Regions from separate parts of the Actinomadura sp. NPDC000600 genome, predicted to be linked through region 1. Evidence: riboswitches for the same ligand, from Rfam matches in the RefSeq annotation. Region 1 holds a riboswitch; the other holds the start of a gene.
The links. A riboswitch is a leader RNA that binds a small molecule or an ion and turns the genes downstream of it on or off. The one in region 1 is predicted to bind glycine.

Region 1 (4,378 bases):
TTCGGGTCGCGCTTCTCACCGCCGAAGGCGGCGTTCCACACGCCGACCATCTTCTGCGGCATCCGCACCAGCGCGCCCGCGGTCCGCGCGGTCAGGTCGCCCATCGTGCTCGCGACCGCCCCGGGCCCCTGCCGCTCGATCGCGCTGGTCGGCGTGATGCCGAGGAAGCCGACGTTGACGACCTTGTTCTCGTCCTCGAGGTCGTACATCTGGTTGCGGGTGATCGGGACGTTCAGCCGCACGTCCTGGCCGCCGCGCCGGACGGTCATCGGGACGGTCTTGCCGCCGTCGTCGCGGATCAGCCGCTGGAGCTCCCCGTAGTCGTCGACCTTCCTGCCGTCGAACGACACGATCCGGTCACCGGGCCGGAGCCCGACCTGCCGCGCGGGCGTCGGCGCCGCGCTCGCCGGGCACGCGGTGACGTTGGCGCTGGCCGGCACCATGCACTCGGCGACCTCCTTGATCACCGGCTGCGGCTGGTTGGTGCCGATGCCCATCAGCAGGATCGCGAAGAACAGCACCGACAGCAGCAGGTTCATCGCGGGCCCGCCGAACATGATGAGCAGCTTCTGCCACCACTTCTTGGCGTAGAACACGCGGTTCTCGTCGCCCGGCCCGACCTCCTCCAGCGCGGCGCCGCGCGCGGACTCGATCAGCCCCTGCCACGGCCCGGTGCTGATCCGCCGCACCTGCCCCGGGGCGTCGCCCTTGCGCGGCGGCAGCATGCCGATCATGCGGATGTAGCCGCCGAGCGGGATCCACTTGACGCCGTACTCGGTCTCGCCCTTGCGCTTCGACCACATCGTGGGCCCGAACCCGACCATGAACTGGGTGGTCCGCACCTTGAACAGCTTGGCGAACGAGAAGTGCCCGAGCTCGTGCAGCGCGATGGAGACCAGCAGCCCGAAGAAGAGGATCAAGGCTCCAGCCAGGTAGTAGACCATGCGGCGTGCCCCTCCGGGTCCGTGTTACCCCGTGCCCGGGGTTGATCTCCAGCGACCAATTCAGAGTACGTTACGGCCCCCGATCCGGTTGAAGCGAACGAAGAACCCGCACAACCCCGCTCCTTTGCGCCGAGGTGCTAACCCGCCCGCGCGGCATTGGCATGAGGATGCGTATCCGCAGGTACCGCCGACCCCGCATCATGGGCGCTCCCACCCCGGTCGACGGAGGTTCCCACCTTGAAGCGCGGTCATGTAGCGGTACTCGCCCTGGCCCTGGCCCTGCCCCTGGCCGGCTGCGGGGGCTCCGACGAGGGCGGCCAGGCAGCGGGCACGTCGAACTCCCCGGCCCCGACCGCCGCGTCCCCGGCTCCGTCCACCCCCGAGCAGGGAACGGGCAAGGAGGCCACGCCCCTCCCTCCGGCACAGTCGAAGGCGGTCAAGGCCTTCAACGACTGCATGCACAAGCAAGGCGTGGAGATGCCCACCCCCAACCCCACGAGATCCCCCGCCCCGGACGAACTCCAAAAGATCAAGGCCGCCCTCCAAACCTGCGTGAAGTCGATGTCGCCCCCACCCAGCACATCCCCCAACTGACACCGGCACGCAGGCCCCAGGACGTCCCGAGTGCACCCCCGGCAGCGCACTCGGGACACGCGTTTCCCCAGGCGCGGGCCCTGGGGAAACGCCAGGAACACTGCTAATCTCTTTCGACAGCTGATGATCCCGTGCGGGAGAGTCCCTTGCATCCGGCTTGGGACGCCGAAGGAGCAAATCCTCCCCGGAACCTCTCAGGCCCACGGACCGCACGGGCCAGGCGACCTCTGGAAAGCGGGGACCCCGGTCCCCCGCCGAAGGTGAAAGCCCGCCGCGCGGCGGGTGAAGCTCTCAGGCGCCGATGACAGAGGGGGAGGCACCGATACGCCCGGTGCGCGAGTGGGACGATGGACCACGCGCGCCCGTGACGAAGGAGCCGAACCCATGTCCGCCGACAAGACCGCGAAGAAGACGCCGCTGCACGACGTCCACGAGGACCTCGGCGCGAATCTCGTCGACTTCGCCGGCTATCTGATGCCGCTCCGCTATGCGAGCGAGACCGCCGAGCACCAGGCCGTCCGGACCGGTGCCGGGCTGTTCGACCTGTCGCACATGGGGGAGATCTTCCTCTCCGGTCCGGGCGCGGGCGCCGCGCTCGACTACGCGCTGGTCGGGAACCTGTCGCCGATGCCGGTGGGCAAGGCCCGCTACACGATGATCTGCGGGCAGGACGGCGGCGTCCTGGACGACCTGATCGTCTACCGGCTGGCGGACGAGACGTGGATGGTGGTCGCGAACGCGGCGAACGCCGCCGTCGTGCGGGACGCCCTCGTCGAGCGCGCCGCGGGCTTCGAGGCCGCGGTGGACGACCGCTCCGACTCCTACGCGCTGATCGCCCTGCAGGGGCCGCGCTCCCAGGGGATCCTCGAAGGGTTCACCGACGCGCCGCTGGACGGCCTGAAGTACTACGCGATCCTCGCGGGGCGGGTCGCCGGCGTGGACGCGCTCGTCGCACGCACCGGGTACACGGGCGAGGACGGGTTCGAGCTGTTCGTCGACGCGTCCGACGCCGTCCCGCTGTGGAAGGCGCTCGCGGCGGTGGACGGGGTGGTCCCGGCGGGGCTGTCGGCCCGCGACACCCTGCGCCTGGAGGCGGGGATGCCGCTGTACGGGAACGAGCTGACCGCCGAGACGACGCCGTTCGAGGCGGGCCTCGGCCGGGTGGTGAAGCTGGACAAGCCCGTTGATTTCGTGGGGAAGAGCGCCCTGGCGGCGCAGGCGCAGACCCCTCCGGGCCGTAGGCTCGTGGGACTGGTCGCGCGGGGGCGTCGCGCGCCCCGCAAGGGGTACCAGGTCGTCACGTCCGGCGGCACGCCGTGCGGGGTCGTGACGAGCGGCGCCCCGTCGCCCACACTGGGCACGCCGATCGCCATGGCGTACCTCGACAGCGGCGTCGAGGAGACGGGCCTCGCCGTGGACGTCCGAGGCCGGCACGAGCCGGTGGACGTGGTGGCCCTGCCGTTCTACAAGCGGTCCTGATCTGCAAGCGTTCCTGAACAAGTTGTCCGGCGGTGTGGGGCCCCGCCCCCACAGTGGAAAGAGAGAAGTGATCGTGAGCGTTCCGGAGGAGCTCCGCTACAGCGAGGAGCACGAGTGGGTGTCGGGCCTCGGTGGCGAGGACGGCATCGTCACGGTCGGCATCACCGCGCACGCCGCCGACGCCCTCGGCGAGATCGTCTACATCGAGCTGCAGCCCTCGGAGGGCGACACCGTCGAGGCGGGCGAGCCGTGCGGCGAGGTCGAGTCGACCAAGTCGGTCAGCGACATCTACTCCCCCGTCAGCGGCGAGATCACCGCGATCAACAGCGCGGTGGTGGACGAGCCGAAGGTCATCAACGACGACCCGTACGGCGAGGGCTGGATCTTCAAGGTCCGGATCTCGGAGGAGCCGGGCGACCTGCTCGACTCCGCCGCCTACGACAAGCTGATCGAGGAAGCATGAGCGGGCTGGAGGGGCGCGGCGGCGCCTGGACTGAGGAGCGAGGAACGAGCGACGAGGGAAGGCGCCGCCAAGTGGCGCCCCGGAAGCCCGCGGGGAGCACAGCATGAGTCTGTACGACTCCCTGGCGACGGCCGATCCGGAGGTCGCCGAGGCCGTCACGGCGGAGCTGCGGCGCCAGCAGGGCACCCTCGAGATGATCGCGTCGGAGAACTTCGCGCCCGTCTCGGTGCTGGAGGCGCAGGGGTCGGTCCTGACGAACAAGTACGCCGAGGGGTACCCGGGGCGCCGCTACTACGGCGGCTGCGAGTTCGTCGACATCACCGAGCAGCTCGCCATCGACCGGGCCAAGGCGCTGTTCGGCGCCGAGCACGCGAACGTCCAGCCGCACAGCGGGGCGCAGGCCAACACGGCGGTCTACTTCGCGCTGCTCCAGCCCGGCGACACGATCCTCGGGCTCGACCTCGCGCACGGCGGGCACCTCACGCACGGGATGCGGCTGAACTACTCCGGCAAGGTGCTGAACGTGGTGCCCTACCACGTCCGCGCCGAGGACGGCCTGGTCGACATGGAGGAGGTCGCCGCCCTCGCGGCCGAGCACCGCCCCAAGATGATCGTGGCGGGCTGGTCGGCGTATCCGCGGCAGCTCGACTTCGCGAAGTTCCGGGAGGTCGCCGACTCGGTCGGGGCGCTGCTCATGGTCGACATGGCGCACTTCGCCGGCCTGGTCGCGGCGGGGCTGCACCCCTCGCCCGTCCCGTACGCCGACATCGTGACGACCACGACGCACAAGACGCTCGGCGGTCCGCGCGGCGGGCTGATCCTCGCCCGCGAGGAGTACGGCAAGAAGATCAACTCTGCGGTGTTCCCCGGCATGCAGGGCGGCCCGCTGGAGCACGTG
Region 2 (4,378 bases), on a different contig from region 1:
AACTGCCGCCACACGTCCGTCAGCAGCGCGTCGGTGACCTCGTCGTCGGGGACGTCCCCGAGCCGCCGCCCCGGCACGTGCTCGTAGGCCAGCAGCGCCGCCTCGGTGCCGACCTCGCAGGTGCCGGCGAGCCGCGGCGTCCGGGCGCCCGCCGCGTCCAGCGCGTACGCCGTCAGCGACTCCAGCTCGAGGGAGCGGCGGAGCGAGCGCAGCGTCCGCCCGGTCGTGTCGCCACGCAGGCGCAGCAGCCGCCAGACGCGGTAGAGCAGCCCGGCGGTCTGCTGGTCGCGGTCGAGGACGCGGACCTCCACGTCCCACTCGCCGTGCGGCCCGCGCCGCGCCGGGAGCCGGGCGCCGGTCCCGCCCCGCGGGCGGTCGGCGAGGACGACGCCGTACCGGCGCGTCTGGTCGGTGCCCTCCCCGGAGCCGTCCAGCCGCGCCGCCCGCTCGGGCCGCAGGCCGAGCCGTTCGAGCGCGGCCACCACGGTCCTGCCGGACGGGCGCGGGTTCGGCGTCCCGACCGCGTAGAGGGTGCCGTGGCCGATGGCGCGGCCCAGCAGGTAGGTGGCCGCCAGCGCGGCCACGGAGGCGTACGACGCGGTCAGCCCGGTCAGCGCCGCCAGCCCGATCATGGTCCAGGTGGCGGCCTGCCAGCGGGCGCGGCCCGCCATCCCGACCGCGCTGACGAACGCGATGACCGGCGCGATGTCGGTGTGCACCGGCGCGGTCTCGGTGCCGCCCCAGATCAGCGAGTCGAGCACGCCCCCCGGCGCGGCCCGCACCACCAGGTCGTCCAGGCCCACCGTGACGCCGAACGCGATCATCGCGGCGAGCAGCGCGATCGCGACCCGCGTCCCGTCCTTGTGGAACAGCCGCTCGATCCCGAACGCGATCGGCACGGCGAGCACCCCGAAGCTGGACACCAGCGTCGCCAGCGTCAGCAGCGGCCGGGGCGCGTGCGCGGTGCCCTGCGCGATGTCGGTCTGGAGGCCGTGCGTCGTCTGCTGCGCGATCGACACCAGCAGCATGACCGCCGCCAGCCCCACGACGGACGCCGCGAACCGGAAGGCGTCGGACGGGCGGCGGATCCGGTCGGGCTGGGCGGGCTCCTCGACGGGGACGCCGGCGGACGCCCCCGGCGCCGGGCGCACCGCGCCGTCGTGGGTCTGTGTCACGCCGTACCGCCGCTCCGGCCATCCGTCATCGTGGCCAGCGTCCCAGACCCGGCGGCGCGCCGTCGAGTCGGCGGAGCGCCGCCGGGACGCGCGTCCATCCCGCAGCCTCATCTCCCCGCCCCCGTGCGGCCCGAGCCCCTCCCGTCCCAGGTGGGTGAGCACATGGTACTCGCCGGTAGACCCCGGGCGCCGGAAGGGCGCGGCCCTTGCGGCGGGCCGGAACCACCCGGTGGACGCGCCTTTGGGTAGGGTTCGTCCTAGGACATGCCGTCGACCCTGTGCGGGAGAGACCCCACGCCGCCAGCGTGGGGCGCCGAAGGGGCAACCTCCCCGGAACCTCTCAGGCAAAAGGACCGCGCGGACGAGGCACCTCTGGAAAGCAGGCGTCGATCCCCGCGCGCGGGGAAGGGCGGCTCACCGAAGGGGAAACCCCGCCGCGCGGGTGAAGCTCTCAGGTGCCGATGACAGAGGGGGAGACCGGCCCGCCGGCCCGCGCCGGCGGCGCACCTGAGCGACCGCAGCAGCCAGGAGGCCTTCCATGACCGCCCAGTTCTTCGCCCCCGTGGCCGCGCCGCAGCACCCGCGGTCGGCGTTCGCCGACCGGCACGTGGGCCCGTCCCCGAGCGACCAGGCGAGGATGCTGGCCGCCATCGGCTACTCCGGCGCCGAGGCGCTGATCGACGACGCGGTCCCCGCCGCCATCCGCACCTCCCGGCCGCTGGACCTGCCGCCCGCGCTGAGCGAGACCGCCGCGCTGGACCGGCTCCGCGAGCTGGCGTCCCGCAACACCGTCCTGACGTCCATGATCGGGCTCGGCTACCACGGGACCACCACGCCCGGCGTGATCATGCGGAACGTGCTGGAGAACCCCGGCTGGTACACCGCCTACACGCCCTACCAGCCGGAGATCTCCCAGGGCCGCCTCGAGGCCCTGCTGAACTTCCAGACGGTGGTGGGCGACCTGACCGGACTGCCCGTCGCGAACGCCTCCATGCTGGACGAGGGCACCGCCGCCGCCGAGGCCATGGCCCTCGCGCACCGCGTGTCCAGGCGCAAGGAGCCCGGGACGTTCCTCGTCGACGCCGACACCCTCCCGCAGACCATCGAGGTCGTCCGGACCCGCGCGGTGCCGCTCGGCATCGAGGTGGTCGTCGCCGACCTGTCCGGCGGGCTCCCGGACGGCGACTTCTTCGGCGTGCTGCTGCAGTACCCGGGCGCCTCCGGCGCCGTCCGCGACCTGGAGCCCGTCATCGCGCAGGCCCACGAGCGCGGCGCCAAGGCCGTCGTCGCCGCCGACCTGCTCGCGCTGACGCTGCTGCGCCCGCCCGGCGAGTCCGGCGCCGACATCGCGGTGGGCTCCGCGCAGCGGTTCGGCGTCCCCTACGGGTTCGGCGGCCCGCACGCCGGCTACATGGCGGTCGGCGAGGGCATCCAGCGCCAGCTCCCCGGGCGGCTCGTCGGCGTGTCCGTCGACGCGGACGGCGCCACCGCCTACCGGCTGGCGCTCCAGACCCGCGAGCAGCACATCCGCCGCGAGAAGGCCACCAGCAACATCTGCACCGCCCAGGTCCTGCTCGCGGTGATGGCGAGCATGTACGCGGTCTACCACGGGCCCGAGGGCCTGGCCGCGATCGCGCAGCGCACGCACCGCCGGGCCGCCGAGATCGCCGCGGGCCTGCGCGCCGGCGGCGTCGAGGTGGTGCACGGCTCGTTCTTCGACACCGTCCTCGCCCGCGTGCCCGGCCGGGCCGCCGAGGTCGTCGCGGCCGCCCGCGAGCGCGGGATCAACCTGCGCCCGGACGGGCCCGACCGGGTCGCGGTCGCCTGCGACGAGACGACGCTGCCCGCGCACGTCGCGGCCGTGCTGGAGGCGTTCGGCGCCCCGGCGGCCGGCGAGGCCCCCGAGGCGTTCCCGGACGCGCTGCGCCGCGAGAGCCCTTACCTGACCCACCCGGTCTTCCACGCGCACCGCTCCGAGACGGCGATGCTGCGCTACCTGCGCAGGCTCCAGGACAAGGACATCGCGCTCGACCGGTCCATGATCCCGCTCGGCTCCTGCACGATGAAGCTGAACGCCACCGCCGAGATGGAGCCGATCACCTGGCCCCAGTTCGCGGACATCCACCCGTTCGCGCCGATCGACCAGGCCGCCGGCTACGTCGAGCTGATCGGCGAGCTGGAGGACCGCCTCGCCGAGATCACCGGGTACGCGAAGGTCTCCGTCCAGCCGAACGCCGGCTCCCAGGGCGAACTGGCCGGGCTGCTCGCCATCCGCGGCTACCACGCCTCCCGCGGCGAGGAGCACCGCGACGTCTGCCTGATCCCCTCCTCGGCGCACGGCACCAACGCCGCGAGCGCCGTCATGGCCGGGATGCGGGTCGTCGTCGTCAAGTGCGACGAGGGCGGCAACGTCGACCTCGACGACCTGCGGGCCAAGCTCGCCGAGCACGGCGACCGGCTCGCCGCGATCATGGTGACCTACCCGTCCACGCACGGCGTCTTCGAGGAGACGATCACCGAGGTGTGCGCGGCCGTGCACGAGGCCGGCGGCCAGGTCTACGTCGACGGCGCCAACCTCAACGCGCTCGTCGGCCTGGCCCGCCCCGGCGAGTTCGGCTCGGACGTCTCCCACCTCAACCTGCACAAGACGTTCTGCATCCCGCACGGCGGCGGCGGCCCCGGCGTCGGCCCGGTCGGCGTCCGCGAGCACCTGGCCCCGTTCCTGCCCAACCACCCGCTGCGCGAGGAGGCCGGCCCCGGCACCGGCGTCGGCCCGATCTCCGCGGCCCCGTGGGGCTCGGCCGGCATCCTGCCGATCTCCTGGGCCTACATCGCGATGATGGGCCCGGACGGGCTGCGCGCCGCCACCGAGGGCGCGATCATCGGCGCCAACTACCTCGCCGCCCGCCTCGCCCCGCACTACCCGATCCTCTACACCGGCCGGAACGGCCTCGTCGCGCACGAGTGCATCGCCGACCTCCGCAAGATCACCAAGGAGACGGGGATCACCGCCGAGGACGTCGCAAAGCGACTCATCGACTACGGCTTCCACGCCCCGACCCTGTCGTTCCCCGTCGCCGGCACCCTGATGATCGAGCCCACCGAGTCCGAGGACCTCGCCGAACTCGACCGGTTCTGCGACGCCATGATCGAGATCCGCCGGGAGATCCAGCGCGTGGCCGACGGCGGCTACGACGCCGAGG

Region 2: another riboswitch for glycine. It lies ahead of gcvP (aminomethyl-transferring glycine dehydrogenase); the one in region 1 lies ahead of gcvT (glycine cleavage system aminomethyltransferase GcvT).

Annotation. Positions count from the first base shown of each region.
Region 1 is NZ_JBEUPD010000001.1:401,466-405,843, reverse strand. It holds gene ABWI07_RS01910 (M50 family metallopeptidase) at 1-944, opposite strand, end outside; gene ABWI07_RS01905 (hypothetical protein) at 1,182-1,538, shown strand; glycine riboswitch at 1,663-1,758, shown strand; glycine riboswitch at 1,763-1,849, shown strand; gene gcvT (glycine cleavage system aminomethyltransferase GcvT) at 1,923-3,017, shown strand; gene gcvH (glycine cleavage system protein GcvH) at 3,091-3,480, shown strand; gene glyA (serine hydroxymethyltransferase) at 3,584-4,378, shown strand, end outside.
Region 2 is NZ_JBEUPD010000049.1:47,549-51,926, reverse strand. It holds gene ABWI07_RS39815 (lysylphosphatidylglycerol synthase transmembrane domain-containing protein) at 1-1,175, opposite strand, end outside; glycine riboswitch at 1,447-1,541, shown strand; gene gcvP (aminomethyl-transferring glycine dehydrogenase) at 1,714-4,378, shown strand, end outside.